2 linked regions of the Labrenzia sp. PHM005 genome follow. Each later gene encodes a partner of the first gene's protein in a complex. Links are inferred from orthologs where the notes say so. Each region holds a gene or a part of one and is shown on either strand. Other genes may lie near its edges.

What was found.
Region 2: the proteins of FJ695_RS01180 (region 1) and dapF are in contact, whole or in part, in a solved structure (PDB 5YGU), measured with the Escherichia coli proteins. The link is inferred for Labrenzia sp. PHM005 from one-to-one orthologs.

What each region holds. Positions count from the first base shown.
Region 1 is NZ_CP041191.1:217,246-231,978, reverse strand. Bases 6,802-9,788 are described here. They hold FJ695_RS01180 (RNA pyrophosphohydrolase), read left to right. Parts: upstream 6,802-8,023; coding sequence 8,024-8,554; downstream 8,555-9,788. Other genes in these bases: FJ695_RS01175 (NAD(P)H-dependent oxidoreductase subunit E), read left to right, coding at 8,693-9,788; FJ695_RS01185 (divergent polysaccharide deacetylase family protein), read left to right, coding at 6,842-7,996. In the rest of the region: proB (glutamate 5-kinase), read left to right, coding at 1-672; FJ695_RS01215 (glutamate-5-semialdehyde dehydrogenase), read left to right, coding at 725-2,005; FJ695_RS01210 (nicotinate-nucleotide adenylyltransferase), read left to right, coding at 2,002-2,637; rsfS (ribosome silencing factor), read left to right, coding at 2,870-3,253; 23S rRNA (pseudouridine(1915)-N(3))-methyltransferase RlmH, read left to right, coding at 3,336-3,818; FJ695_RS01195 (murein hydrolase activator EnvC), read left to right, coding at 4,047-5,414; FJ695_RS01190 (S41 family peptidase), read left to right, coding at 5,411-6,739; more of FJ695_RS01175, read left to right, coding at 9,789-10,369; fdhF (formate dehydrogenase subunit alpha), read left to right, coding at 10,366-13,134; FJ695_RS01165 (hypothetical protein), read right to left, coding at 13,201-14,733. UniProt on the Escherichia coli protein: Master regulator of 5'-end-dependent mRNA decay.
Region 2 is NZ_CP041191.1:998,658-1,013,350, reverse strand. Bases 6,145-9,091 are described here. They hold dapF (diaminopimelate epimerase), read left to right. Parts: upstream 6,145-7,135; coding sequence 7,136-8,047; downstream 8,048-9,091. Other genes in these bases: mtaB (tRNA (N(6)-L-threonylcarbamoyladenosine(37)-C(2))-methylthiotransferase MtaB), read left to right, coding at 8,044-9,091; FJ695_RS04390 (LacI family DNA-binding transcriptional regulator), read right to left, coding at 6,145-6,803. Outside these bases: FJ695_RS04430 (lytic transglycosylase domain-containing protein), read left to right, coding at 1-194; FJ695_RS04425 (thioredoxin family protein), read left to right, coding at 224-772; FJ695_RS04420 (SDR family NAD(P)-dependent oxidoreductase), read right to left, coding at 776-1,597; FJ695_RS04415 (LLM class oxidoreductase), read right to left, coding at 1,606-2,574; FJ695_RS04410 (DUF1330 domain-containing protein), read right to left, coding at 2,610-2,912; FJ695_RS04405 (LysR family transcriptional regulator), read left to right, coding at 3,024-3,929; FJ695_RS04400 (Xaa-Pro peptidase family protein), read right to left, coding at 3,958-5,115; FJ695_RS04395 (YHS domain-containing (seleno)protein), read right to left, coding at 5,224-5,658; more of FJ695_RS04390, read right to left, coding at 5,808-6,144; more of mtaB, read left to right, coding at 9,092-9,312; signal recognition particle-docking protein FtsY, read left to right, coding at 9,340-10,737; FJ695_RS04370 (cupin domain-containing protein), read right to left, coding at 10,932-11,375; FJ695_RS04365 (hypothetical protein), read right to left, coding at 11,406-12,029; FJ695_RS04360 (hypothetical protein), read right to left, coding at 12,247-12,453; gloB (hydroxyacylglutathione hydrolase), read right to left, coding at 12,593-13,375; FJ695_RS04350 (class I SAM-dependent methyltransferase), read left to right, coding at 13,534-14,304; FJ695_RS04345 (chorismate mutase), read left to right, coding at 14,389-14,693. UniProt on the Escherichia coli protein: Involved in the succinylase branch of the L-lysine biosynthesis and in the biosynthesis of the pentapeptide incorporated in the peptidoglycan moiety. Catalyzes the stereoinversion of LL-2,6-diaminopimelate (L,L-DAP) to meso-diaminopimelate (meso-DAP).

The sequences.
Region 1 (14,733 bases):
CTGGCAGCCCGCGTCGCGACCATGGCGAGCGCCGATTGTCTTGTTTTGCTGTCCGATATTGATGGCCTTTATACTGCGCCGCCGCAGCAGGACCCGTCCGCGGTCTTCCTGCCGGAAGTTCCCAGAATTACCGGCGAAATCGAAGCGATGGCCGGCAGTGCCGGCTCAGAACTGTCGCGCGGCGGCATGAAAACAAAGATCGACGCCGGCAAGATCGCGACCGCCGCTGGCACCTCCATGGTGATTACGTCTGGCAAGGAGCTTAATCCGCTCAAACGGCTGGATGAGGGCGCGCGGGCTACTTGGTTCCCGGCACTTGCGACACCGGCCAGTGCCCGCAAGGCCTGGATCGGTGGGACTTTAGAACCGCGCGGTCAGATCGGTCTGGATGCTGGTGCGGTGAAAGCACTGAAATCCGGCAAGAGCCTTCTTCCCGCCGGTGTGACGACTGTAAAAGGTGCCTTCAGCCGCGGGGACGCGGTGAAGGTTCTGGGACCTGAAGGCGCCGTGATCGGCCGTGGGTTGATTGCCTATGACATGGAAGAAGCGCAATTGATTGCCGGGCGCAACAGCCGGGAAATCGAGGCCATCGTCGGTTATCCGGGGCGCGCGGAAATGATCCACCGGGACGATCTGGTCCTGGAAGATGGCTTTTTGAACGGAACAAGTTAAAAACACCATATGAGGCGGTGAACGAGAAGATCGCCAAACAGGAGTTGAAGGAATGTTGGATAAGGTTGAGGCATTGTCGACGGAAGCTTTGATGGCGGAGATCGGCACACGCGCGCGGGCTGCTGGCCGGGTGCTTGCCAATGCCCCAACCGAGGCCAAGAACACGGCTTTGCTTTCAATGGCAAAGGCTGTTCGGGCAGCGATCCCAACTATTCTTAAGGGCAACGCCAATGACGTTGAGGCGATGAAGGCCAATGGTCAGACCGCTGCGTTCTTGGATCGTGGCACCTTGAACGAAGAGCGCATCGAAGCGATAGCCAAGGCACTGGAAGACATTGTTGCGCTCGAAGATCCCGTCGGCAGCGTGATGGCAGCTTGGGACCGCCCCAACGGCCTCAAGATCGAACGGGTTCGCACACCACTTGGCGTAATCGGGGTGATCTACGAGAGCCGGCCGAATGTGACCGCCGATGCCGGAGCGTTGTGCCTCAAGGCAGGCAATGCGGTTGTTTTGCGTGGCGGTTCCGACACCATCCACTCCAACAAGGCGATCCACGCAGCGCTGCAAAAGGGGCTGGTGGAAGCCGGCCTGCCGGAAGACGCAATCCAGATCGTTCCCGTGACGGATCGGGCAGCCGTTGGTGAAATGTTGCGCGGGCTGAATGGCAATCTGGATGTGATCGTTCCGCGTGGTGGCCGCAGCCTTGTCGAGCGTGTTCAAACCGAAGCGCGTGTGCCTGTCTTTGCGCACCTCGAAGGTCTGGTGCACATCTTTGTCGATAAAGCAGCAGACCTCGAAAAGGCTGTCGCGATCGTGAAAAACTCCAAGCTGCGCCGGACAGGAATTTGCGGCGCTTTGGAAACGCTGCTTGTGCATGAAGACGTCGCTGAAAGCCACTTGCCTTCAATTTTGGAGGCGTTGAACGCGGGGGAGTGCGAAATCCGTGGCGATGCCGAAGTTCAAAAGATTGGCTCCGGTGTTTTGCAAGCGAACGAAGAGGATTGGTCAACGGAGTATCTGGACAAGATCCTCTCCGCAATGATCGTGCCGGATCTCGACGCGGCGATCGCGCACATTACCAAATACGGGTCCAATCACACCGATTGTATCGTCACCGAAGATCAGGCCGCCGCAGACCGGTTCCAGGCGGAAGTCGATTCGGCGATTGTATTGCACAATGCCTCGACCCAGTTCGCCGATGGTGGCGAATTCGGCATGGGTGCGGAAATTGGCATTGCCACCGGACGGATGCATGCCCGCGGGCCGGTTGGTGTCGAACAGCTCACCAGCTTCAAATACAAAGTGCATGGGACGGGCCAAATTCGTCCATGAGCAAGTCTTCCTCCAGCCAGGCCCGAAGTCGGGACTGGCTGAAACTGCCACATTGTGAAGCGGGCAATCGTATCGGGATTTTCGGTGGGTCGTTCAATCCACCGCATTCCGGTCACAAGATGGTGGCGGACACGGTTTTGAAACGGTTGGGCCTGGATCAGGTCTGGTGGTTCGTCACTCCTGGCAATCCGCTCAAGAGCCACTCAGATCTTGCTCCGCTGGAAAACCGGCTGCAACAGACACAGTCACTGGCCAACCATCCGCGGATGAAGGTGACCGCGCACGAAAAAGTGCTCGGCACGCCCTATACGGCCAAAACGCTTCAGGCGCTGCGCTCCCGGAACCCGGCTGTGCGATTCGTTTGGGTCATGGGTGCTGACAATTTGGCCGATTTCCACCGCTGGCAAGATTGGCGGGGGATATTGGGGACCGTGCCAGTCGCCGTGGTCGACAGGCCCGGCGCGTCTTTATCTGTCATGTCCTCGCCAATGGCAAAAGCCTTTGAAAAGTATCGGCTTCCGGAAGAAGACGCCGCATTGTTGCCAGAAATGGAACCGCCGGTTTGGACATTTTTGCACACGGTACTCGACCAATCTTCGTCAACAGATCTTAGACAACGTTCGAGCCGTTAACGCTAAACACCCTTGTGAAAACTCCGTTGTCTTGAAATTGCCAAGTGGGACGCGGTATTATGTTAATTGATCGCCGGAGGAAGCGGTCGTATACCGATGAACCGGTCCTGGCGCCAAAACGGGTGACGTACAAAGCCGAACCATCAAGTTCGTGACGACGTTGGACGCAGGACAGAAACCAAAGTGAAAGGCACTCCACCTGACTATGTCCATTGAAAGTGGGCGGACAGATATGTCCACTCCTCTGAAGGCTTCCGTAGGCGCAGACCTTGCGGCAGGCCTCCTCGATACGGTTCTTGCGAGCTTAGAAGATTCCAAAGCCGAGGACCTCGTTACTCTCGACATCGCAGGAAAAAGTTCCCTGGCAGATCACATGGTGATTGTGTCCGGACGCTCCCATCGTCATGTTGGGGCGATTGCGGACCATGTGCAGCGCGATCTGAAATCTGCAGGGCACGGCAATCCAACTGTGGAAGGCCAAACCACTTGCGACTGGGTACTGATTGATGCAGGCGATGTGATCATTCACATCTTCCGTCCTGAAGTTCGTGGCTTTTACAATCTGGAAAAGATGTGGGCCCCGGAAACGGATGAAGCTCCGCAGTTCATCGGCTAATCCCGGATCGAGGTTCTAAACCAAGAATCTCGTGACATTGTCGACGCAGCCGTAACACCGGAATTTGTCCGGCGGGGATTTTATGCGCTTCTCACTCATCTGCATTGGCCGCATGAAAGCGGGTGCAGATAAAGATCTTTTCGACCGTTATCTGGACAGAGCGCGTAAGGCTGGACGCGCGCTTGGCATCACTGATGTTGCGATCACCGAATTGCCAGAAAGCCGCGGCCAGCGGGCAGAAGATCGCAAGGCTGATGAGGCGAAGGCGATCCTTCAGGCTTTGCCGTCAGGTGCCAAGCTTGTGGTATTAGATGAAAACGGGAAGAACCTAACCAGTCCAGCGTTCTCAGGGCGTCTGGAAGCCTGGAAGGATGATGGCATCCCAGACATCGTTTTTGCGATCGGTGGAGCCGATGGGCACGGGCAGGAGATGCTTGCACGCGCAGATCTAAAGCTTGCTCTGGGCGCGATGACCTGGCCGCATCAAATTGCCCGGATACTGCTGGCCGAACAGATCTATAGGGCGATCACTATTCAGTCTGGGCATCCATATCATCGGGTATGACACCGCATTATCAACGGATGAATCTCACGGTTTTCCCAAACACAAAAGTTTGCCAGCATATCGCCGCATTCCCAGCGTAGAGAAAAAACGGCTGCAATTGGTGGACAAATATTGCTGCATTAACGAATTGGATACCAGGGTAAACGGTTCGTTAACACGATGACGGTATCGCAAATTGTAGGCCGAATGGGAGTTAGAGGCACGTTGATAACAGATCCGGGCAGGGGTGTGCTATTCGCGCTGAAGGAGCTTGGCAGAGCCAAGTTGTTCCTTGGCGGTATCGTGATGTGCGCAGCTTTAGGCCCGTCGACTGCAGTTGCAACGGAGCAAACTGATCCGGAAACGGTCGAAGTTAAGACCAATTCACCTGAAATTGAAGCGGCCATCGCCAAAAGAGATCTGCGGGAAAAGGAACTTGCAGCCCTCACGTCCGACATTACCGTTTCAGCCGATAGGCAGGCTGCTATTGCCCGGGAAATCCAAACTTTGGACCGGGATCGGGATACGCTGAACGCCAAAATTATCAATACGGCCGATACCATCCGCGGGCTGGAAACGGAGTTGACCGACACCGAACGTCGCCTGCGCAGCCTCGGTGAAAATGAAGATGCGGTCCGTCAGTCCTTGATTGCGCGCCGGGATGTCCTCGCTGAGGTTCTCGCGGCACTTCAAAGAATCGGCCGGCGACCGCCGCCAGCCCTCGCTGTCCGGCCAAGTGATGCGTTGTCGGCGGTTCGAAGTGCGATTCTCCTAAACGCGGTGATGCCCGAACTGAGGGTGGAAACAGAGGCGCTTGCGGCCGATCTCGAAGAATTACAACGGCTTAAGGCTGTCATTGCTAAGGAAGAACGCCGTCTTCGCGGCGATGCAATGCGATTGGCTGAGGAAAAGTCGCGGCTTGAACTTCTCCTGAGCGCCAAAAGGCTGGAACATACTAAAACAGTTCGAGTCCTTGCAGATGAGAAACGCCGGGCTGAAGAATTAGCCGCCAGGGCAGGTTCACTCAAGGAACTGATTGCAGATTTGGAAGCTGAAATCGACAGCGCACGCGAGGCGGCGGAAAAATCCAGACAGGCGGCCTTGAAAACTGGCCGGACAAGATCGCGTGAATTTGATCCGTTTTCCGATCCGGGCCGTTTGGCTCCGGCAATTGCGTTTCAGGATGCCCTCGGTCGATTGCCGCAACCGGTCTCGGGAACGGTGCTCAAGGATTTTGGGCAGGAAGACGAATTCGGCGGTATGACGGAAGGCCAGTCGATTGCAACACGTCCGGGGTCGAATGTGACCTCGCCAGCGGATGGCTGGGTGGTTTATTCAGGGCCGTTCCGATCTTATGGTGAGCTCTTGATCCTGAACACCGGAGACGGATACCATGTGCTCCTGGCCGGCATGGACCGGATAGATGCAGAGCTGGGGCAATTTGTTTTGGCCGGGGAACCGGTTGGCGTTATGGGGGCAACCCAATGGGCTAGCGCCTCCACATTCGGTTTGGGCTCGACCCAGCCGATATTATATGTTGAATTTCGGAAGGACGGCCGTGCGGTCGATCCCACCCCGTGGTGGGCGCGCACAGAAGAAGAAAAGGCTCGCGGATGATACGGAAAGCTTCCTTGCTGCTGGCAGGTGCCCTGATGGGGGCTGCAGCTGTGACCACCTTGTCCCAAATGCCGTTCCATGTTTCGGCGGAGGCCAATGCCGCTGCAACGGATACGTACCGGCAATTGAACCTGTTTGGAGATGTCTTTGAACGGGTGCGGTCGGATTATGTGGAAGTTCCTGATGATGCTCAGCTGATTGAGAGCGCCATCAACGGGATGCTGACCTCCCTTGATCCGCATTCCAGCTATATGTCGCCAAAGAGCTTCCGCGACATGCAGGTACAAACCCGTGGCGAATTCGGCGGTCTCGGCATTGAGGTGACCATGGAAGATGGTCTGGTGAAAGTAGTGTCGCCGATTGACGATACGCCAGCAGCCAAAGCAGGTGTTTTGGCGGGTGATCTGATCACACATATCGATGGCGAACAGGTTCAGGGCCTTACCTTGAACGAAGCCGTGGAAAAAATGCGTGGGCCAGTTAACACCGATATCGTGGTCAGCATCCGCCGTGATGGCCGCGTTGAACCGCTTGAAATCACGATCACGCGCGACATTATCCGGATCCGTTCGGTGCGCTGGCGCGAAGAGGATGATATTGGGTATGTCCGCGTAACCCAGTTCAACGAACAGACCTTTGATGGCCTGAAAAAAGGTCTTGAAACAACTGCAGAGAAGATCGGTAAGGACAAGCTGAAAGGCTTCGTCATCGACCTGCGCAACAACCCAGGTGGATTGTTGGATCAGGCTATCGCGGTATCTGATGCGTTCTTGGATCGCGGTGAGATTGTTTCAACCCGTGGCCGTGAAGCTGAAGAAACTCAGCGTTACAATGCCCGTGCCGGTGACCTGACCGGTGGCAAGCCTGTGATTGTTCTGGTCAATGGCGGGTCTGCTTCTGCTTCTGAAATTGTTGCAGGCGCTCTGCAGGATCACCGCCGGGCCACCATCCTTGGGACGCGGTCCTTCGGTAAAGGGTCCGTCCAGACGATTATCCCCCTTGGGGCCAATGGCGCGATCCGTCTGACAACCGCGCGGTATTATACACCCGCAGGAACGTCCATTCAGGCCAAGGGCATCGTGCCGGACATTGAAGCGCTCCAGGAACTGCCTGAAGAACTCGTCGGCCGGGTCAACACAAAGGGCGAAGCAGGCCTGCGTGGTCACTTGGAAGCTGACGGCGAAGAAAAGTCCGGCAGCCAGGCTTATGTCCCGCCGGATCCGAAAGATGACACTCAGTTGAACCTCGCATTGGATCTCCTGCGTGGCGTTCAGGTCAATAGCGCCTTCCCGCCGATTGCGGACACGGCCGCGGTTCCGAACTAAGATTTCAAGGCGCGCCGGTAGCGGCGCGCTTTTCCATTCGTTCTGCGTATCAAATAACAACGATCGAGCCGGCAGCCCGCCGGCCAAAAGGCTCCGGACGGTATGGCGAGCGAAGATCTCACAGCTCCCTTAGGAATGGGAAAACGGCGGCTGGTCAGGCTGCCGTTTGGTTTGATTGGTGCAGGTTTGATAAGTGTCGTTTTCACAACGGCGCTTATTTGGATTCTAGTGGTCGACGATCCTTTGGGCGGCGAACCGGTTGCGGTTTTGCCTCTGGACGAAGTTGTTGAAGGGATCACCTCGCAAGATATTGAAGTTGTTGAGATCCGGCCAACGGTCGGAGGGGAGCTTGGCCCGAATTTACGCCCGCAGAACGGCGGAGACTTCCTAGGGCCACGCTATGAAATGATCATCCGTCCGGATGGGCTGAAATATGACGCGCCAATCACGGGATTGGCGATCAACCCAGACACCAGAGTGAGCGAACGGTCCGATTACGGCTTCTTGCCAATGATCAGCGACGCCGGTGTACGCCCGCTTGATGCTTATTCGCGGCCAATTGCGACGGAATTTACGTCCATTCCGAAAATTGCGGTCGTTATCACGGGGCTCGGATTGAGCGAAGCCGGGACACAAAACGCGATCGACCGCTTGCCGCCCGATGTGACATTTGCATTGGCGCCCTATGGCTCGGATCTTGACCTTTGGATGCAGCAGGCCCGGATGAAAGGCCATGAACTGTTGTTGCAAATCCCGTTGGAACCCTTTGATTTCCCGGACAATGATCCAGGGCCACATACGCTGCTTGTCAGTTTAAAGCCGGCAGAACTTCTCGACAGACTGGCGTTTTTGCTGACACGGGTCACCAACTATGTCGGTGTCATTGGTGAGATGGGCGCACGGTATACATCGATAAAACCATCCATGCAGTTTCTGCTCGAAAAATTGAAATCCCGCGGGTTGATGTTCGTTGACAATGGGACGACGTCGCGCAGCATCGCAGGCGAAGTGTCCGCTGACGTTCGCATGCCCTTCAGCGGGGTTGATGTGGTGCTTGATGAAGTCCCGCGTGAGAGCAATATCGATGCAAAGCTGCTTCAGCTGGAGAGTGTGGCCCGGGCGCGCGGATTTGCGGTTGCTGCCGGTTCAGCACTACCGGTCACAGTACGTCAACTGGAAGAATGGGTTCAGGATCTGGAGCAGCGTGGCCTGCAGCTTGTCCCAGTCAGTGCAACGATTGACCGTGAAAACAAGTAACATCCGGTATTTCGAACGAGGTTTTTCGTGACAAAATTGGATTTTGGACCAGGGTATCCTGAAGCTGTGGATGGCCTGCCGTACCGGCCCTGTGTCGGCATTATGCTGATCAACCGCCAGGGCAAGGTCTGGGTCGGCAGCCGGTCTCAAGAAGCCAACAAAAACGGGTACGATTACAAGTGGCAGATGCCGCAAGGCGGCATTGATGCCGGCGAAACGCCAGAAAAAGCGGCGCGCCGCGAGCTCTATGAAGAAACATCAATCCATTCGGTGACACTTTTGGAAGAGGCGCCTGAGTGGTTTGCCTATGATTATCCGGAAGAAATCCTGCGCAACACGCGCAAGGGAAAACACCGTGGGCAGGCTCAAAGGTGGCTGGCTTACCGGTTCGAAGGATCTGACGACGAAGTCAATATTTTGACGCCGCCAGATGGCCATTCGGCTGAATTTGATGACTGGCGTTGGGAAGATGTATCCCGTGTTCCAGATCTCATCGTGCCATTCAAACGGCCGGTTTATGAAAAGGTCGTCGCAGCTTTTGCGCATTTGACGATCTGACCTGAAAAAATATCTGCAATGTGAACAGCTTGTTCTAAAGCGTCAGCTTTAGAGCGGCAATTGTCGTTTTTCAAACAGAAAGGGCTGGTCCCGGTGAATAACATCCGGCCAACGAAATCTTTTTGGGAGTAAACGCCAATGTCTTTCGGCAAGGGGCTTTCACGCAAGCCGTCCCAGCCAAAAGGGCGTCAATTAGAAGATGCGGCTTTGGCCGAGGTTCGGAACCTTTTGGGGGATGAGCCGCGCCGCCGCGATCTGTTGATCGAGCATTTGCATAAAATTCAAGACGCGTATGGCTGTCTGGAGGCCCGGCACATGCGGGCACTCGCAGCAGAAATGCGTCTGTCTCAAGCCGAGATCTACGAAGTCGCGAGCTTCTATCATCACTTCGATATCGTTCGTGAGGATGAGACCAAACCGGCGCCTGTGACCGTGCGAGTATGCGACAGCATTGCTTGTTCCCTGAAAGGTGCTGATGCTCTGGCCGCAGCGTTGGAAAGCGGTGTTGATCCCAAAAACGTCCGCATCCAGAAAGTGCCGTGTATAGGCCGCTGTGCCAGTGCGCCGGCTGTTCAAGTCGGCAAACGCGCTGTCGACAACGCCAGCGAAATGTCCGTTCGTGCGACGTTGTTTGAAGGCTCGGTTGACCCTGTCATTCCGGAATACACAAAACTCGAAGCTTACAAGGCTGCCGGTGGTTACAATGTGCTCGAGCGCGTACGATCCGGTGAGTTGGCTGCTGCAGATATTGCGGACATGGCGCTTGCGGCTGGTTTGCGCGGCCTGGGTGGCGCGGGCTTTCCGACCGGTACCAAGTGGAAAATCGTCAATGATTTACCAGGTCCGAAATTTCTGACCATTAATGGTGATGAAGGCGAGCCTGGCACGTTCAAAGACCGCTATCATCTGGAAAGTGACCCGCACCGGCTGTTGGAAGGAGCGCTGGTTGCGGCCCATGCGATTTCAGCTGATCGCGTTTATCTTTATATGCGTGATGAATATCCAGCGGTTCTTGAAATCCTGAAGACCGAAATCGCCGCTTTACGGGCTGCAGGAATCATCACCTCAATCGATATCGAACTGCGCCGCGGTGCGGGTGCTTACATCTGCGGCGAAGAAAGCGCGATGATCGAATCGATCGAAGGCAAACGTGGCCTGCCGCGCCACCGACCGCCGTTCATCGCCCAGGTTGGGCTCTTTGGCCGTCCAACCCTCAATCACAATGTTGAGACCCTCTTTTGGATCCGCGACATTGTCGAAAAAGGGCCTGACTGGTTCGCCGAACAAGGCCGCCGGGGCCACAAGGGCTTTCGGTCATTCTCGGTATCCGGACGGGTTAAGGAGCCGGGTGTAAAACTGGCACCTGCCGGGATAACCATGAATGAGCTGCTCAACGAATTCTGCGGCGGCATGGATGAGGGCCACAGCTTCAAGGGCTATCTGCCTGGCGGGGCGTCTGGCGGTATTCTGCCCGCGTCCCTCGCTGATGAGCCGCTCGATTTCGGTACGCTCGACAAACACGGTTGTTTCATTGGTAGTCACGCGATCGTTGTTTTTTCCGATCAGGACGATATGCGCGATGCCGCACTCAATCTGATGCGTTTCTTCAAGCACGAAAGTTGCGGTCAGTGCACGCCATGCCGGTCGGGCACGGAGAAGATGGAACAGCTTCTGGCGAATGGCGATTGGGACAAGAACAAGATCGCCGACCTGGATGCAGTGATGCGGTCCGCCTCAATTTGCGGTCTGGGACAAGCGGCGAGCAACCCAGTGGCCTCCGTGCTAAAATTCTTTTCCGAGGAGTTTGAAGTATGAGTAATGTCACCTTCTCTCTCGACGGCAAAACCGTAACAGCTGAAGATGGTGAGACCATCTGGCAAGTGGCCAAACGCGAAGGCGTTGCCATTCCGCATCTGTGCCACAAGGATGCATCGGGTTATCGTTCTGACGGCAATTGCCGCGCCTGTATGGTTGATATTGAGGGCGAGCGTACTTTGGCCGCCTCCTGTATCCGGACACCCGCGGAAGGCATGGTGGTTCAAACCGCCACTGAGCGGGCGTCCAAAGCGCGCGAGATGGTCTTCGAATTGCTGGCGTCCGATCAGCCGAGCCGCGATCAACATCCGGATCCGGAAAGTGATTTCTGGAAGTGGTCTGATGCGGTTGGTGTCACATCCAGCCGCTTTGCACCTTGTGAAAAGCCAGCGCAAGACGTCTCCCATCCGGCAATCGCGGTCAATCTCGACGCCTGTATCGCCTGTAATCTATGTGAACGGGCCTGCCGGGAAGTCCAGGTCAACGATGTCATTGGCATGGCCGACCGCGGTTCGCATGTTGCGCCTGTCTTCGATCTAGCAGATCCGATGGGGATCTCCACCTGCGTGGCCTGCGGGGAATGCGTTTCTGCCTGCCCGACTGGGGCGCTGATGGAAAAGAGCCTGATGGACGCCACCGCGACGACCAGGGAAGTCTATCCGGAAGAAACCATCGACAGCGTTTGTCCGTTCTGTGGTGTCGGTTGCTTGACCTCTGTCTCGGTCAAAGACGGCAAGATCGTCAGTGTTGAAGGCCGCGATGGCCCGGCAAACGAAAACCGCCTCTGCGTGAAGGGCCGTTTCGGTTTTGACTATGTGTCCAGTCCGGAGCGGCTGACCAAACCGCTCATCCGCCGGGATGATGCGCCCAAACGCGGCAACATCTCCATGACCCTCGACAACTATCTGGACGTTTTCCGGGAGGCGACTTGGGAAGAAGCGCTTGATCGGGCCGCAAACGGACTGAAGGCTTCGTTCGACGCCAAAGGTGGCGCGGGCATTGCGGGTTTTGGCTCTGCCAAAGGCTCAAACGAAGAGGCGTATCTTTTCCAGAAGCTGATCCGGCAGGGGTTCCAAACCAACAACGTCGATCACTGCACGCGGCTTTGCCATGCTTCGTCTGTGGCTGCGCTGATGGAAGGCATTGGTTCCGGGGCAACGACTGCGCCATTTAACGCCGCAGAAGACGCCGACTGCATGATTGTGATCGGTGCACGGCCGGAACAAAACCATCCGGTGGCCGCGACCTACATCAAGCAGGCAGCGAAAAACGGCACCAAACTGATTGTCATGGATCCGCGTGGTCAAGGCCTGATGCGTCATGCCGATTACAGCCTGGTTTTCAAGCCAGGGACGGATGTTGCCATGCTCAACGCCATCCTCAATGTGATTGTGACTGAAAAGCTATATGACGAGCAGTATATCGCGGCTCATGTTGATGGTTTTGAAGCGCTAAAGGAGAAAATCCAGGACTTCACTCCGGAAGCCATGGAGCCGGTCTGCGGCATTGAGGCCGGCACTCTGCGCGAGGTCGCCCGGATTTACGCCACAAGCCCGCGTTCCATTATTTACTGGGGCATGGGTGTTTCCCAGCATGTGCACGGCACGGACAATGTCCGCTGTCTGATTGCTATGGCGCTGACCACCGGCCAGATCGGCCGTCCGGGAACCGGCCTGCACCCGCTGCGCGGTCAAAACAACGTGCAGGGCGCATCTGATGCCGGCCTGATCCCGATGGTGTTTCCGGATTACCGCTCGGTTGAGAACGCCGATATCCGCGCGGAATATGAAGATGCCTGGGGACGGACGCTCGATCCAGTGCGAGGGCTGACGGTCGTTGAGATCATGGACGACATTCTGGCCGGCGGCATCGAGGCGATGTACATTCAGGGTGAAAACCCGGCAATGTCAGACCCGGATCAGAACCACGCCCGCAAGGCACTGGCCAGCCTGAAGCATCTGGTTGTCCAAGATATTTTCTTGACTGAAACGGCCTGGCACGCGGATGTGATTCTGCCTGCGTCCGCTCATGCGGAAAAGCTCGGCACCTACACCAATACCAACCGCCAGGTTCAGATTGGTCAGCCATGTGTGCCTATGCCAGGTGAGGTTCGGGCAGATTGGGAGCTGATCATTGAGATCGCCAATCGCCTCGGCTTGAACTGGTCCTACGATGGTGTTCCGGCAATCTACGAAGAAATGCGGTCTCATATGGCATCGATCCAGAACATCTCGTGGGAGCGTCTGGAGCGGGAAGGCACAGTCACCTACCCGGCGGACAGTCCGGATACGCCAGGTAACGAGATCCTATTTGGTCAATCGTTTCCGACTTCCGATGGCCGCGGCAAAATCGTCCCGACGGATCTTGTGCCGCCGGATGAAACTCCGGATGAGGACTTCCCGCTGGTTCTGACTACAGGCCGGATGCTGGAACATTGGCACACCGGCGCGATGACCCGGCGGGCCGCAGTTCTGGACGCCATCGAGCCGGAACCGGTCGTTTCGATGAACCCGCGTGACATCAAACTTCAGGGGCTGGAAATCGGCCAGCAGGTGACGGTTGAAACGCGCCGCGGCGCGATCACACTCACGCTCCGGGCTGATCGGGATGTTTCGGCGGGCATGCTGTTCATTCCGTTCTGCTTCTTTGAAGCCCCAGCGAATTTCTTGACAAATCCGCAGCTGGATCCCTTTGGCAAGATCCCGGAGTTCAAGTTCTGCGCAGCCCGGATATCCGCGGCAGAACATCAGCAAGCGGCCGAATAGGCTGGAGCAAAGACTGAAAAGGCGGCCCGTGGCCGCCTTTTTTGTTATCAGAATTTGGTCACTTGTTCAGTTCGCTTTGACCTTCACGTTCAACAGATCCGGAAGTGTTTGTGGAGCTGCCAAGCTGCCCACGATTTGCGCCACTGGAACCGGCGCTGACGGGGTCAGAGTGAGCGAGATTTCTCCAGGGTTTTTCAAGAAATCAGAGACGGCCGTGCGGACCATATCCGTAAACGCCGCATTCTGAATTGGCGCCGTTGCTTCTGCTGCCTGTTCTGCCAACGCTTCACGGAAAACGTTGACCGGGATGTTTTCTTGTCCAGCAATATGGGCCAGTCCGTTTTCAGTAACACCATCATCAGTAAAGCTGATCTTGGCCTCCACAAACTGGGCGACAACCAGAGCCATTTGGCCTTGTCCTTCCGGGTCTTCAAACAACGCTTTTGGTACATTGGCAAAACGGACCGATGCCTCCGCCCTGCCAACGCCTTCCATTTCGAAGGTCAAACGCTCCAGATTGAGTTCCTTGGTGGCTTCATCCCAGTAAAGACGGGTCTCATCAGACCAAACAATTTCTGTGATCCCAAGGGCCTCCAAAAACTTTTCCATGTCCTCGTCGTCAAGAGTAGCGACCGGAATCTGGATACCCTCATTTTTGGCATAATAGCTGGTCGGGATCGGCGGAACCGTGGTGGAAACCTTCATTTCGGCGCGCCCGATATGAGACAGTCCGTAATCTGGAACAACCACTTTAAGGCCTTCAAGCTCATACCCGAACGAATGAGGCATGAAAGCGCGAACAACTTCTAAGGGGTTGTCGTCGCCGTAGTCCGGATTTTCGATCAAAGTGGAAATCATGGCTTCCATCGGATCGAAGTCAGCAAACTCAATGCCTCCAATGGCAGCCCAATCAAGGGATACAGCGGCGCCTTCGGGAAGGTCAGGAGCGCTAAGGCCGACGACCATCATTTCACCAATGCCATTGGAATTGAAATCGGTGACAGCCACTTCCTTGATCGTGGCGTTCACTGTCATGTCCTCTTCAGGGTTGGTGACCTCAAGCCCAATGCCGGAGACACGGGCATCGGCAATTCCAAAAGACCGATAGATCTGGAAAAGGCTGGTGATCAGTTTCTGCGGTTCCGGGGTTTCGCCGGTGAGGACACCATCGAGGAGGCCCAGAATATCACTTTCACGCTTTTGGATGGTGAAATCATTGAGCGAATTGCGGTCTACAGTGATCTTCAGTGCAATACCGTCACCAAGTTCCTGGCTGCTAACATAATCAACCGCGGACCCTTGGCGAATGACTGTCAGTTTTTCATCTTTTTCCGAAACAGATGGATCAAACAGCGCGATCAACGGATTGGCGTCTATACCCTCATAAACGGTTTTGCCTTGCGTGGTCGTCTGCACGAGCATTTGGCCGGAGGCCGCATCTAGGGTCTGTAGTGTCTGGGACAGCTTGTCGAGAGAATAAAGTTCAATTCGGCCGTTGTCCGCACCCGCCATTTTGTAACCGTCCAGTTGCATCGTTCCAGAAGCAACAAGAGATTCGCTTTCGCCTTCTTCGGCATAAGCTTCAAAGGTGAGCGCTGT
Region 2 (14,693 bases), 780 kb from region 1 along the record:
ACGGCCGTCGGGATCTCATCCGCTCCGTGCCCGACGTGCTTGGCTCTACTGCCAACTACCTAGCCAAAAAAGGTTGGCGCCGCGGACAAAGCTGGGGGCCGGGTACGGCGAACTACAATGTTTTGAAGAAATGGAACAAGGCAAGTGTGTACGTTCAAACCATTTCGGTGATGGCCGAAAAAATCGGCAACTGACTTCCTTCAGGACTTGGAAAGGGACAGCGATGCCCGCACTTGATACGCCTCTATGTGATTTCGGCTGGAAGGCCCCTGACTTCACTCTCAAGGATCCGCAAGGAACGGCGATCACCATGTCGGACCAAGCCGGGGAGAAAGGCCTTTTGATAGCCTTCATCTGCAATCATTGCCCCTATGTCAAAGCAATTGCCGGGCGGCTGGCCAGCGACGCCAAAGCTTTGCAGGCGGACGGGTTTGGAGTTCTGGCTGTCATGTCCAATGATTACCGGGCATCCCCAGACGACAGCCCTGAAAACATGGTCCGCTTCGCTGCGGAACATGACTTTTCTTTTCCCTATCTGATCGACGAGGACCAGAGTGTCGCCAAGGCTTATGGTGCGGTATGCACCCCAGACTTTTTCGGGTTAAACGCCGAAGGTGAGTTGCAATACCGGGGGCGTCTGGATGATGCCCGCATGGGAGATGCGTCAAATCGGTCGCCTGAGCTTCTGACCGCCATGCGTTTGATCGGCGAGACGGGAAATGGACCGAAGGACCAAATCCCGTCCATGGGATGCTCGATCAAGTGGGCCTGAGATTCATTGAGGCGAGCCAATCACCAAATCATCGACCAACGCCTTTATCGTCGCCACAAGATCTTCTGATTTCTGTCCATTCAAAGCAGCTGGGTGCGGATCAGAAAACCGACCGGAATCATTGTCAAAGTAGCTTCCCGACCGTCCGGCAAACTCTTCTGACAAGGCGGCCCGCACCAGAATATCCGCGCCTATCCCGATATCATTGCCGGAGACGCCAAATCCTTCCTTGACCATCTTGGTTGCAAGCAAAGATCCCGGATTAATGGCCAGAACATCCGGGCCATTGGAACCAAGTTCTTTTGCAAGTTCTCTCGTCCACATGGTGATGGCGAGTTTGCTCTGTGCATAGGCTTCCATATCGGCAACCTGACGGCGGCCTGAAAGCGCATCAAGATTCACTGGGGCTTGGGCTGCGGACGACAAGTTTATGATCCGCCCGCAAGAAGACATCAGCGGCAGCAGTTTTCTCGTTAACAAATATGGCGCAATCGTATTGACCACAAAACGTACATCCATACCGTTATCGGTCAATGGCTGATTGGTGCGATAAACGCCTGCATTGTTGATCAGGACATCCAGCTGGTCGTTCCGGCTGGCGATTTCCCCCGCGAGGACGCCGACCTGTGCCAGATCTGAAAGATCAGCCACATATGTTTCGATGGGGCCTGCGTCAGACAAAGCGCTCAGATCCTTGTCAACCTTTGCTAATTTGTCTGAATTGCGCCCATGAAGGAGCACCTTATGACCACCGGCAACGAGTAGCCTGGCAGTTTCAAGTCCGATCCCATCGGTGGCACCGGTTATGAGAATAGTTTTTTGCATGGGGATCCTCATGACTGAAAATCGGGCAGCAATTCATCCGCCAATCGTTTCAAGGTGGTTTCGGTATCTGCCTGGTTAAAACGCAGGTTGAGACCAACATGGTTTACACCAACCGCCTCAACGGACTTCAGATAGGCCCGAAGAGCGTGTATTCCAGCGCTGAAACCAAGGTGAATTGGCCGCGCGGGCGCATCAGGGTTGTCTTGCAGATCAACATACAGAGGCTGCATCACTGGTTTGTCCGGCTCGCAGGAGGCTTCGATCCGTGCTCTATACGCTTCAATTGCTTCGGCTTGTTGCCGAATGTTGCGGGGATAAGTCATCCAACCGTCAGCATTTTGCGCAATCCAATCCGGATCTTGCTGACTGCCGCCAGTTACCAGCATCGGCAATTGCCCGGCTACAGGCTTAGGCAACATATCAATATCGCCGCCAGGTGTACCGAACCTGTTTTCAAAGCTGGGCGCATGCTCTCCCATCCTGCGGATGTAATCGTAGCTTTCCCGAAAGGCCGCCCCGCGGTCTGTGAATGGAACGTTGAGTGCCGGAAACTCTTCCGGCCGGTCACCAGATGCAATGCCCAACAACATCCGGCCGCCTGACAGCACATCGGCGCTCGCCGCCGCTTTTGCGACATGAGCTGGATGGCGCAGCGGCAAAATGATGCTGGCGACGCCCAATGCGATCCGATCCGTCGCAGCGGCCAAGTACCCAAGATAGACGAACGGATCAAAGCACTGCCCTGCATCGCCAAAAGACGGCACATTAAACGGCACATCGCGAAGCCAGATGGCAGCGAATCCGAGCCGCTCGGCCAGCCGGACGCGTTCAAGATGCATTGTCATGCTTGGAACCGGGTTCATCCCGTAGTTCTCAATCGGCAAAACCAGACCAAGGCTCAAGCGGTTCGCTTTAAACACTTGATTATAAGCCGTGTTCAGAGATCGAAATCCGCGGTCATGGGTCGTCTTCAGCATGATTTGCACCCAGCTATGATGGAACAGTTGAGATCTCAGGCGAGATCGTCTTTTCCTTCGATCAAATAATGGAAGCTTTTTGATCCGTTTGTCCGCGCTTCCAAGTGTGGCACGTATTCAGGATCGTTCATGAAGGCGAGGGCGGCCGCCCGGGACGGCCATTCAAGAATGATCCGCAACGCCGCAGGATCTTCTGTTCCCTCAACTTGTTCATGAGTTGCGGTGCGGGCAAGGTATCTACCGCCATGTTTGGCGACCAATTTGTTCGCTGGGCCGATGTAGTCGGCAACCCATGCATCGGTTGTCGGGGTTACGGCCAAAACGGAATAGAAACTCATATCCATCACCTCCTGAGCGGATTTGTGTTCGGTGAGCTCAAGATATTTCTTTTGATTTTGATATAAACTAGGTATTAATGACTTCAGTATTCTGATTTTCAGGATAATTGGATGGATACTGAGTGCTTGCGCTTGTTTGTACTGGCAGCGGAAAAAAACAATATCAGCGCAGCCGGCAAGGTTTTGGGGTTAGCTCCGTCGATCGCAAGCGCACGCCTTGCCAAACTGGAACGAGCGCTTGGCGCTGATCTCCTGCACCGGTCGACCCGAAAAGTTTCTCTGTCGCAAGAAGGCGCAGAATTTCTGCCCTATGCGAAGGAAATACTGGCCCAGGAGGAGGCTGCCCGGGCGGCGCTTGGCTACGGAAAACCGGATGCGACCGGCACCTTGCGCTTTACCGCTCCCAGCACCTTCGCCCAGCTTTATATTGTGCCTTTGCTGCCAGAATTTCTGGAGCGGTATCCCGGCATTCGCCTCGATCTGCGTTTGTCCGATGCCAAGTATGACTTGATTGAGGGCAGCTTCGATCTCGCCTTGCGCAATGCGCCTATTGAAGACACCAGCCTCAAAGGACGAAAACTGGCCGACGATACCCGGATCCTGTGCGCATCACCCGATTATCTGGCAAAGGCCGGCGTTCCGGAAACACCAACAGACCTTGACCACCACCAACTGATTGGCTTTGGCATCCGCAATTCAAAGCGCTTGCTCGGACCGGACAATGCCGAAGGTGTCTTCGACACACGGGGCAGCAATACCCGCCTGATGATGAACAACGGTCTTAGTCAGAAATTGGCGACCGTTGCCGGCGCTGGTATCTCCGCCAATTCACTTTGGAGTGTGCATCAAGAGCTGAAGTCGGGATTACTTGCCCGGGTCTTGCCGGGCTACATCGTTGATGATCCAACCGTATTGTGGCTGCTCTATCCCAAGTCCAACGTCTTAACCGCAAAGGTGCGGGTTTTCATCGATTTCCTTCTTGAAAAGATCGCCGGTTCGCCAGCATGGCTGGATTAGATTTGTCAGTAACATCAGGGCAGTTTGGTCAACTGTCAGTGACCATCACATGACGCGGATAGTTTGTGAGATAGTCGAAGCCCGTCTCCGTCACGACGATGCTGTCACCAATCCGACCGGCAGATTCGCCTTCTACTGATATGCCGCCGTCAACGGCAAAGGTCATGCCGGGTTTTAGGATTGTTTGATCGCCTGCCTTTAATTCCGGGGCTTCCAGGTAGGCAACACCGATGGAGCGGCCTGTGCGATATCCGGTTACATATCCCCGTTCTGCATAAATCTCATTGGCCGCGGCCGCGACGTCCTGAGCCTGGACCCCTGGCCTGATCGCTGCCAGAGCCGCTTGCTGCGCATCGATCGCTGCTTGTTGAACCCGGACTGCGCCATCGGTGGCTTCTGCAATATGAAACATGCGGTCAAATCCGAGCTTGTACTGCTTGAACTGTGCCATATTGCAAAAACAGAAATACACCGGATTGCCACGCTCATACGCTTTGACCGATGCCCGGCCATGAACCATTGAGGTGTTTTTCCCGCTTTGCAGGATCTGCAGGTCGTGGATCATAGGTGAGATAAACCGCTCCCAACCGCGATCTGTCAGAAACCCTGCCGCTTTCCGTGTGCCCGCCTCGATCACGGCCAGTGCGCTTTCATATTCCCGCGCGCCGGCGTGCAAAGACGCATGCGCTGCGTGCATCATGGCGCCCGCAATTTCACCAGCCTGTTTCATCACCTCAATTTCAAGGGGTGACTTGATCATCCGCTGGACGCCCAAAACCGGCCCAATATCGCGCAGCGGTATCGCCGGAAATTGATCATCGAAAAACGTCCTTACTCGGGCTGGCAAATCCAGCGCCTCCACCCAGATCGCAGGAGGTTTTTCTGGCAGCACATCGGCAAGTGCTTTTGTCCAGCTACGTGATCCAGTGTCTTCCCAGGTACGGACGTCATCTATCCAGGTCATTTCCCGCACCATCTCGTTTTCCATCAGCGGTGTAATGACAATCGGTGTCGCATCAGATGGCACAACAAGCAAAGTCGGGCGGCCGAATTCAATGCCCAGGTACCCCCAGAACCCGGCAAGATAAGCGATAGCACTTTCGGAGGTGAATACGGCGTGGTGAATGCCAAGGTCCGCCATGCGGGATTGAAGAACCGTGGTTCGGGCAACTGCTTCCTCCAGCATTCTGGTATCCTCCAGCGCTACAAGGTCTAGCGACTGGAGGATGCCCACAGGCCCAAAGTCTCTTGACCGAGTTTTTTTATATGGCAACGACCTAGTTCGGCGTGAAACCTAATTCAGACTTGGCCAGTTTTCTTCGGCTTTTGCAATGTACCCGGGAATGTCCCGGCTCCAGGTACGCTGAACGGAGCGGGAGTAATTGACGTAAAGCTTGCCCTTTACGACCTTGTAAGCCAGCGGATCGACGCCAACCTTGTAGCCGCGCGAGACGCCGTAGGCGCAGTAGCCGTCATATTGGGGCGCATATTTCTTAGGGTCAGCAGTAAATGCATCCCGGTTCTGAGTTGAAGAAAACCGGTAGGTCAAACCGCGATGGTTGGCCGTGAAGTCAGAAGTACCTTTAACGGGAGCCCGGCCGGAAAAATAGGACACCGGATCATATCCGGTGAGCGCCAACGGATCTTTGGCAAAAGAGGGGCCAGCGGAAATCACCAGTGTGGCTGCACTTCCTGCAACTAGCCCCAAAATCTGCCGGCGATTAGTCATGGCCTGTCTTCCAAAATAGATGCTGCTCAACAGATGACGTGCAGACTGCTGACATGCAATCCAAATTCTTGTGAGAAACCATGACAAACCCAAAAGATGCCTAAAACAAAGACGACATTCCTCGAAACAATGCGACGCAAAACAAGCAGTTATTCCCAACGGCTGGCCTGCGCCGACGATTCCCGGACAATCAAAGATCCGCGAATGGCATAGTCTGTTTTTTGTTGCGTTTTCGCTAGAACCTGGTCGACGGCCCGGGAGGCGATCGCTTCGATGGGCTGGCGCAATGTAGTCAATCGCGGAACCACCAGTGAAGCCAGAGTAATGTCATCAAACCCAACAACCGATACGTCCTGAGGCACATGAATACCGAGGTCGCGTGCACATCGCAGCACGCCAATTGCTTGCTGGTCGCTTGCAGTGGCTATGGCTGTGGTCCGGTCACCTTTTCGTACGTTAAGAAAGATACCACGGGCGATCGTTTCTCCAGCGGCAAAGGCAAAATCCCCTGAATGAAGTGTTAGATCGATCGGGTCTTCAGGACTGGAGAGATCATTGATCTGTTCAACGAACCCGTCCCGGCGTTCGCGGGCAACTTCCATGGTCTCAGGCCCCGCGATGTAGGCGATGGTCCGGTGTCCAAGTTCATAGAGATGCTCAGCGGCTTTTCGGCCCCCATCCCGCTGGTCAGTAGCGACGAGAGGATAACTGCCGTACCGGCGATCCAAAGAGATGACCGGAATGCTGGCTTCATAGGGCCGGCTGGCGTCGGACACTGCAACGACTATGACTCCGGTGACTGGCCAATCATGCATGGCGCGGACTTGTTTACGTTCAATATCCGGATCATCGTGCGAATTGGCGAGCATGACCATCCCACCGCGTGACGCGGCTTCCATCTCGATATTCTTCGCCAGATGCGCAAAAAACGGATTGGTAATGTCGGGAACTATCAGGCCGATAACATTGCCGCGTGATTGCCGCTTGGGGCGCTCCTCAGGGTCCGGCCTCACTGACTGACCGGCATTGGAGTAGTTATCCTCCATAGAGGAACTGCCGTTTGCCGATCCGCTGCTCTTCAGGTCACCAAAGCGGCCCATCAAATAGCTTATTGCGTTTCCTGCTGTGTCTATCAATTTCGGCATGGCCACCAGCTTTTAAAAATGCCCATCCCGGTTTTATACACTCTTTGACGGTCTTTCGGACACATGTCGCTTTTTGGGATGCATTCAAGACCGGACCAGAAGCATTTCAATTCGGCCGTTAACAGAATGACCCGCCATTTTGACCAACACAAGATGGACAGAAGCAGATGCTGCGCCCAACTAGGATATCTATGCTCCAGTTGCAGGTCTGCACCGCTAACCCTTTCGGGTAAGAGATCTGGTAATTTCTTTAGAATTCCGCCATATAAGGCGGAATGAGCGGGTTTAATCACGCCATGTTCCCGACACCCTCAAGATGAAGTGCACCCGGTATGGCGTCTGAAACCAGACCCTTTTTGAAAATGAATGGCCTTGGCAATGATTTCGTGGTCTGGGATGCCCGCGAAAAACCGCTGCGCTTGACCAAGGGTCAGATTGCCAAATTGGGCGACCGGGAAAACGGCATCGGCTTCGATCAGATGATCACGGTGGAACGTTCGACATGCGGTGTCGATGCCTTCATGCGCATTCACAATCAGGATGGCAGCCAGGTCGATGCCTGCGGCAACGCCACGCGGTGTATCGGCCGTTTGCTGATGGAAGAGAGCGGCAAGGACTTTGTCACCATAGAGACCAATGCTGGACTGCTGCATGCGTTTGATGCGGATGCTCCGCAGAGCGTCACGGTTGACATGGGTAAGCCGCGCCTGGAGTGGGATCAGATCCCATTGGCCGAAGAATTTGCCGACACCCGCGCGATCGAACTGCAGATCGGACCGATTGATGATCCGGTACTGCATACGCCAGCCGCCGTGAATATGGGCAATCCCCACGCCATCTTCTGGGTCGACGATGTTGAAGGTTATGGCCTTGAGAAGGTCGGCCCGCTTCTGGAAAACCATCCAGTGTTTCCGGAAGCTGCGAACATATCGCTGGCCCACATCTACGATGACAATCAGATCCGGGTAAAAGTCTGGGAACGCGGCGTCGGCCTGACCCTAGCCTGCGGCACGGCTGCTTGTGCCGTGGGTGTTGCGGCAGCTCGTGACGGCAAAGCCGGGCGCAAAACCACGATCCATTTGCCCGGCGGTCCGATCGGGATTGAATGGCGCGAAAGTGACGATCACGTCCTGATGACTGGCCTAACGGAAGTTGAATTCGAAGGCGAAGTTGATCTGGAAACACTCGCTTGGCGCAAAACGGCCGAGGGGGATGCGGTTCAAGAGGCGGAAGCGGCCTCATGAGCATTGATGTCGTAACTTTTGGCTGCCGGCTCAATTCTTATGAGTCGGAGGTGATGAAGCGTGAAGCGGAGGCCGCCGGTCTCAAAGACGCCATCCTCATCAATACCTGCGCCGTTACCAATGAAGCTGTCCGCCAGGCGCGCCAGGCGGTGCGCAAGGCCAAGCGCGACAATCCGGACGCCAAAGTGATCGTTACCGGGTGTGCCGCACAGACCGAAACAGACACGTTTTCAAATATGGACGAAGTCGATCTGGTTCTAGGCAACACCGAGAAACTGGAGCGCAAGTCCTACGCCGATGTTGCTGCCTTTGGCATCTCAGAAACCGAAAAGGTGCGCGTCAACGACATCATGAGCGTTGAGGAAACCGCCGGTCACTTGATTGATGGTTTGACCGGCCGTGCCCGCGCGTTTGTCCAGGTGCAAAACGGCTGTGATCACCGCTGCACTTTCTGCATCATTCCTTATGGCCGCGGCAATTCCCGCTCTGTGCCGATGGGCGTTGTGATCGACCAGATCAAACGGTTGGTTGGCAACGGATACAACGAGATCGTGCTGACCGGCGTTGATATCACGTCCTATGGCGCTGACTTGCCGGGTGAACCGAAACTCGGCACCCTGACCGCGAAGATCCTGAAAATGGTGCCGGATCTGAAACGCCTGCGCCTGTCGTCCATCGATTCCATTGAGGCAGATGACGATCTGATGCACGTGATCGCCGATGATCACCGTTTGATGCCGCATTTCCATCTGTCGCTGCAGGCGGGTGACGACATGATCCTGAAGCGGATGAAACGGCGGCACTTGCGCGCCGATACGATCCGCTTTTGCGAAGACGTCCGCAAACTGCGTCCGGATGTGGTTTTTGGCGCCGATATTATCGCCGGGTTCCCGACCGAGACTGAAGAGATGTTTTTAAATTCGCTCAAGATCGTCGATGAATGCGGCCTGACCCATTTGCACGTTTTCCCATTTTCGCCGCGCCCGGGTACGCCAGCCGCGCGCATGCCGCAGCTGGATCGATCCATCATCAAAGACCGCGGTGCCCGGCTCCGCGCCAAAGGCGGGGAAGCTTTGGCGAAACACTTGGCTGCAGAAGTTGGCCGCTTGCGTCCGGTTCTGATCGAAAAAGAAGGTCTGGGCCGCACCGAACAGTTTACGCAAGTCGAATTGCCTGGCGGCACTGCCGGTGAGATTGTGCAAACAAGGATTATCGGCCATACCGGGCGCCATCTGTTGGGCGAAGCCCTTTCAAAGGCAGCATAATCAGCGGCCGAGTTTTAAGGCGGATTTATGAGCGAGAAAAAGCGCGGTTTTTTTGGGCGGCTCTTTGGCGGCAAGGATACGCCGGAAGAACCGGAGACTGCAGCCGTTGAAACGCAGGCCGACGGCCAGGCTGTTCCCGAAACCACCGATGACACGACCGCATCTGTCGAGATGGAAGTGGCGCCTGTTGCTGCGATGAGCAGTGAGGATACTGTCCTAACCGCACATACAGGCCCAGAGCTTGCACCGGATATTCCGGCACCGGTTCCGCCGATCGCACCTGAAGTTGAGATCTCTGCTGACCTTGGTCCGGAGACGGACGAAGGCTCTCAAGTTGCAGAGGAAGAACTCGAGACCGATCCTGCTGCCGCTGAAGCCCCTTCAGGTGGCGAGACAGATCCAACTGAGGAACAGCAGGCGACAGCTGAAGAACCTGAACTTCAAAACGAACCGGTAACAGAATCAGTTTCAGAAGAAGTTCCGGCTGCCCCTTTAGAAGAAGAACCGAAACTCTCCTGGTTCCAACGGCTGAAAAAGGGCCTTTCGCGCTCTTCATCGTCGCTGACCGAAGGCATTTCGTCGATCTTCACCAAGCGCAAGCTTGATGCCGCAATGCTGGAGGAGCTGGAGGATATTTTAATCCAGGCCGACCTCGGTGTTGATACGGCAATGGCGATCACCGACCGTCTATCGGATGGGCGCTATGACAAAGAAATTTCTCCTGAAGATGTCCGCGAAATTCTTTCCGAAGAAGTCGAAAAGGTTCTGGCCCCGGTCGCTGAACCACTCGATCTGAATTCGGGTAAAAAACCGCATGTGGTTCTGATGGTCGGCGTCAACGGTACGGGCAAGACAACCACAATCGGCAAATTGTCCAAGAAATTGCATGAAGAGGGCAAGACGGTGATGCTCGCGGCGGGCGACACCTTCCGGGCCGCAGCTGTTGAACAGCTCAAAATCTGGGGTGAGCGCACAAGAGCGGAAGTTATTGCGCGCGATACTGGCGCAGATGCGGCCGGGCTTGCCTTTGATGCCATGAAGGAAGCGACCGAAAGGCAAGTCGACGTGCTTCTGATCGACACCGCCGGCCGGCTGCAGAACCGGGCCGAGCTGATGGATGAACTGGAAAAGGTCATCCGCGTGATCAAAAAACATGACCCTGACGCTCCGCACACCTGTCTCTTGACGTTGGATGCCACAACTGGTCAGAACGCGCTCAATCAGGTCGAAATCTTCGGCAAGGTCGCTGGAGTCACGGGCCTCGTCATGACCAAGCTCGATGGCACAGCACGCGGCGGCATTCTTGTGGCCATCGCCGCCAAACACGGCCTTCCGGTCCATTTCATCGGTGTGGGCGAAGGCGTTGAGGATCTCGAACCTTTTTCGGCCAAGGATTTTGCATCGGCGATTGCCGGGCTGGCGTAAGGCGGAGCTTTTTTCCGTATCGGTCATCCCCGCCTTGTGCGGGGATCCAATCCACCTATCAACAGCCTCCTATGCTGGAGATAGTCCGTGAAAGCCGAAATCTGTTCAGGATAATTTCCTGATGCTCTGGAAATAACTGGATCCCCGCACAAGGCGGGGATGACACCAGGCGAAGAATGACGCCTGGAAAATAATCACAGCCCCGGTTCCCACCCCTCCGGGGCCATCACAAACCCTTCGAACTGAAAGCCTGGCGCAACAGTGCAGCCGACGAGGGTCCAGGCGCCGAGGGATCGGGCTTGTTGCCAGCCGTCACGCGGCACGATGCCTTGCGGGCGTTCGCCGGCCAGAATATCTGTGCCAAGGGTGAAGATCTCTTTTGTTTGGCCGTCTGTGCTGATGGAAAGTTCCAGCGGGCTGCCAGCATAAAAATGCCAAGTCTCGACCGCATCCACCTTATGCCAGCGCGACAAAACCCCTTCCGGCAACAGAAAATAGATCAGGGTTGAGGCCGCCCTGCCATTGGCGTCCGTCACATCATCGCGGAATGTTTCCGCGTAAAACCCGCCCTCAGGATGCGGCTGCAATTTCAGGAGGTCTTTGATTTGGTCAGCTTCAGGACTTAGTTGAATGCGCATTCCACATCTCTGATTTGAAATTACCATTGATCATCTGACACCCAAGAAGGCGCGAATGATTTGCACCGAATATAAGTTTGGATCAAATTTTAGAATGATCATCGGATAGAAAATCAAGACTGGTAGCCCGACCATGAACAGAAGCGACAAATAGATCAGGCTCCGGTCGTTTACCTTTGGAACTGGTTGATAGGACGGTCCGTTTCCAAAAAGTCGTTGGTTATTTGAAAATGGTTTGGCAGAATTCTTTTTTATGTTTTCGTTCAAAAGGCTGAGCAATCGGTAGGCCCGTTTTTTGTTCCTTTGGCGGAAAAAATCACTGAGATCCAGATAAATATCAGCTCGCGAAATTGAATGAGAACTCGCAAGGTCGATGTCCGCTCGATTGTTTTTAAAATTGGTTAGAAGAAAATAGTGTTTCCGGGGATCGTTGTGTTTCGACCGATGCGAGAGAAGTTTGAACTCTTTAAGGTCTTCCCATGCCCAAAAATACTTCCTTTGTGCAGTCATGAAGCGAAGACCGTCGTCCAACACAAGAAGCGAAGGGTACTTCAAGAATTTCTTACTTTGAGTGATAATGACATAAAGCAAGTAAGTGAGCACAGGAAGCGCAATTGGCGTATATAAAAACATATACTTTGTAGAATTATCCATTTCCTCGATATTCGAATAGAGAAAATAATGTATAAGAACAGGTGGCGGATACAGAAATATTAGAAAAATAAAAGTAACGCCGAAATAATTTGGGTAGAGTTTTAGAAGCGTCTTTTGATACGGGCGCATTTTATTCGTTTTCGTCGAGATAGCCGAATTGCCAGCAATAGGTGTTCCCTATTGCTGTTGCAATTACCAAATCGCGATTAACGAGAGTTCAATTCTTCGTACAAAAAGCCAGGTCGTCGACTGTTTCGCGCAAGGCGGCAACGACTTCGGCGTAAAGCACTTGCATGTCGAGTTTGTGGCCACCGCCCTGAGTGAGCGGAATCGGTTCGGCCTGGCTGGCAATTCTTTGCACCACATCCTGGGCGCGCTGCTCCGGAGTCCGTCCGGAATGGTCTAAAGACCGGTCAATCGTCATGGTTTCTGCCCCTACAGGTTCACAACAAATGTGATATGGGGGCATGTCTTTGTGGTTTTTAGCGGTCCGCTCAAAGAATCTTGATGGAACCGCTAAAAAATGTGTTTGCAAAACACGTCATTGCACCAATGCACGCGTATTAGGCATTGTCCTTTCTGGTGCGTATTTCAGCAAAAACCGCTTCGGCCGGTTGCCCTGCCATGCCCAGCGCAGCGGCAACAGAGGCTTCACCAGCGCGCAGGAACGGATTGGTAGCCTTCTCTTCAGCCATTGTCGTCGGCAGGGTCGGCTTCCCGCTGGCCCGGAGGCCGGACACAGTTTTCACACGGGCTTGAAGTGCGGCATTCTCAGGTTCGATTGTCAGAGCGAATTTGGCATTGGCCTCGGTATATTCATGACCGCAGTAGATCGTGGTGTCGTCCGGGAGGTGATGCAAAAGCTTTACGAGTGAAGCCCACATCATCTCCTTGTCGCCTTCAAACACCCGGCCGCAGCCAAGCGCGAACAAAGTATCACCGGTATGCGCCACCTTGATCGAGGGAATGTACCAGGAGATCTGATCGAGCGTATGCCCCGGTGTGGCAAGCGCCTTGACTTCATAAGGCCCGCACAGAACGTCGTCTCCGTCCTCGACTGTCTTGTCCAATTCGGGGATCTTTTGCCGTGACCTCTCGGGCCCGATGACGGTCGCTCCTGTTTGGGTTTTGAGCTTGCCCAATCCTTGCACATGATCCCAATGGTGATGGGTGATCAGGATATGGGTCAGATTCCAACCGGTTTCCGCCAATGCGGCCTCATAGGCAGCGGCATCGGGGACATCGACTGCGATCGTTGTACCGCTGCCGGTATCGTGAATCATAACACCGAAGTTGTCATCCAAACACGTGAACTGATGGATTTCTGTGGTGCCGCTGAGGGACATGGAAGGCTCCTTGGCCGAATATTTAGTTTCGCTGCACAGTGGCAAAGACCGAACCGCGGAGCAAGAGTGGAAGGCGGACGGCAACCCTAATCAGAAGTCTTGCGCTATGGCGCGGATCACTGTTCAATCGCGGCGCGTTTATCCTTCGGGCGGACTATATGTATCTCGACGTTGTTCATCTGCGTGCCTTTTATGATTTACCACTGGGCCAGTTGCTGCGGGGGTTGATCGGCGCGCCAGTGGAGCGCATGTGGCCGGATATAAAGGGACAAAGCCTTTTAGGGATAGGCTATGCAGGGCCGTTCATGCGGCCATATCTTGGTTCCGCCGACCGGCTGGTCGCAGCAATGCCTGCACCGCAAGGCGCCATTCACTGGCCGCGGGAAAAAGACAACGCCTGTGCCCTAATCGAAGACGGCGCACTGCCGTTTCACGATGCAACCTTTGATCGGATCATGCTGGTGCACGCGCTGGATCATTGTTCCGATCCATCTGCCATGCTGAGAGAAGCCTGGCGGGTTCTGGCCCCAGGCGGGCGTTTGATCGCGGTTGTGCCCAACCGGCGCGGCCTTTGGGCGCGTTCGGAACTCTCACCCTTCGGCTACGGCCGGCCATATTCTGGCCGCCAACTCAAAGAGCTTTTGAAAAACTGCCAATTCAATGTCACGGACGATTCTGAAGCCTTGTTCATGCCCCCATCGCGCTCGATTGGCATCCAAAGGGCGGCACGGACCTGGGAAGCACTGGGTCACCGGTTCTGGCCAGCATTTGCCGGTATCTTGATTATGGAAGCGGAAAAAGTCGTTTTCCGTAGCTTGCCCGCAGATGGAAAAAAAAGTCGGCTTGGAGTTTTGCGTCCGGTGTTCATTCCAGATGGTGCGGCAACCGGGTTGAAGCCGGTGCGACGGACACAATCAGATATCAGATAAAAGACACTTCCGTTTTCTTTTGCCTTTGGTCGGCCGGATGCCTATGACTATCGGCCGCAGTTGGTCGATCCTGAGGAAGTTTTCATGCCCCCGAGCCCGGACAGCGGCGCATCAAGGGAAACTGCCCGTGCCCGCATAGACGATATTGACGCCCGGATTCACGAAGCAGTGCTGGAGCGCAATCAAGCAGCTGAGCAATTACGCGCGTTGCAGTCCGAAGCCGGTCTGGTTGAGAAGGCCTTTGATCCGGATCGGGATGCCGAAGTGATGCGGCATCTGGCCGAGCGTCATCATGGCGATCTGCCATTGACCACCATGGAAGCGGTCTGGCGGTCGATCCTGTCCGCCGGGTCCAGACTGTCAAAGGAAAATACCGTTCATCTGGATGG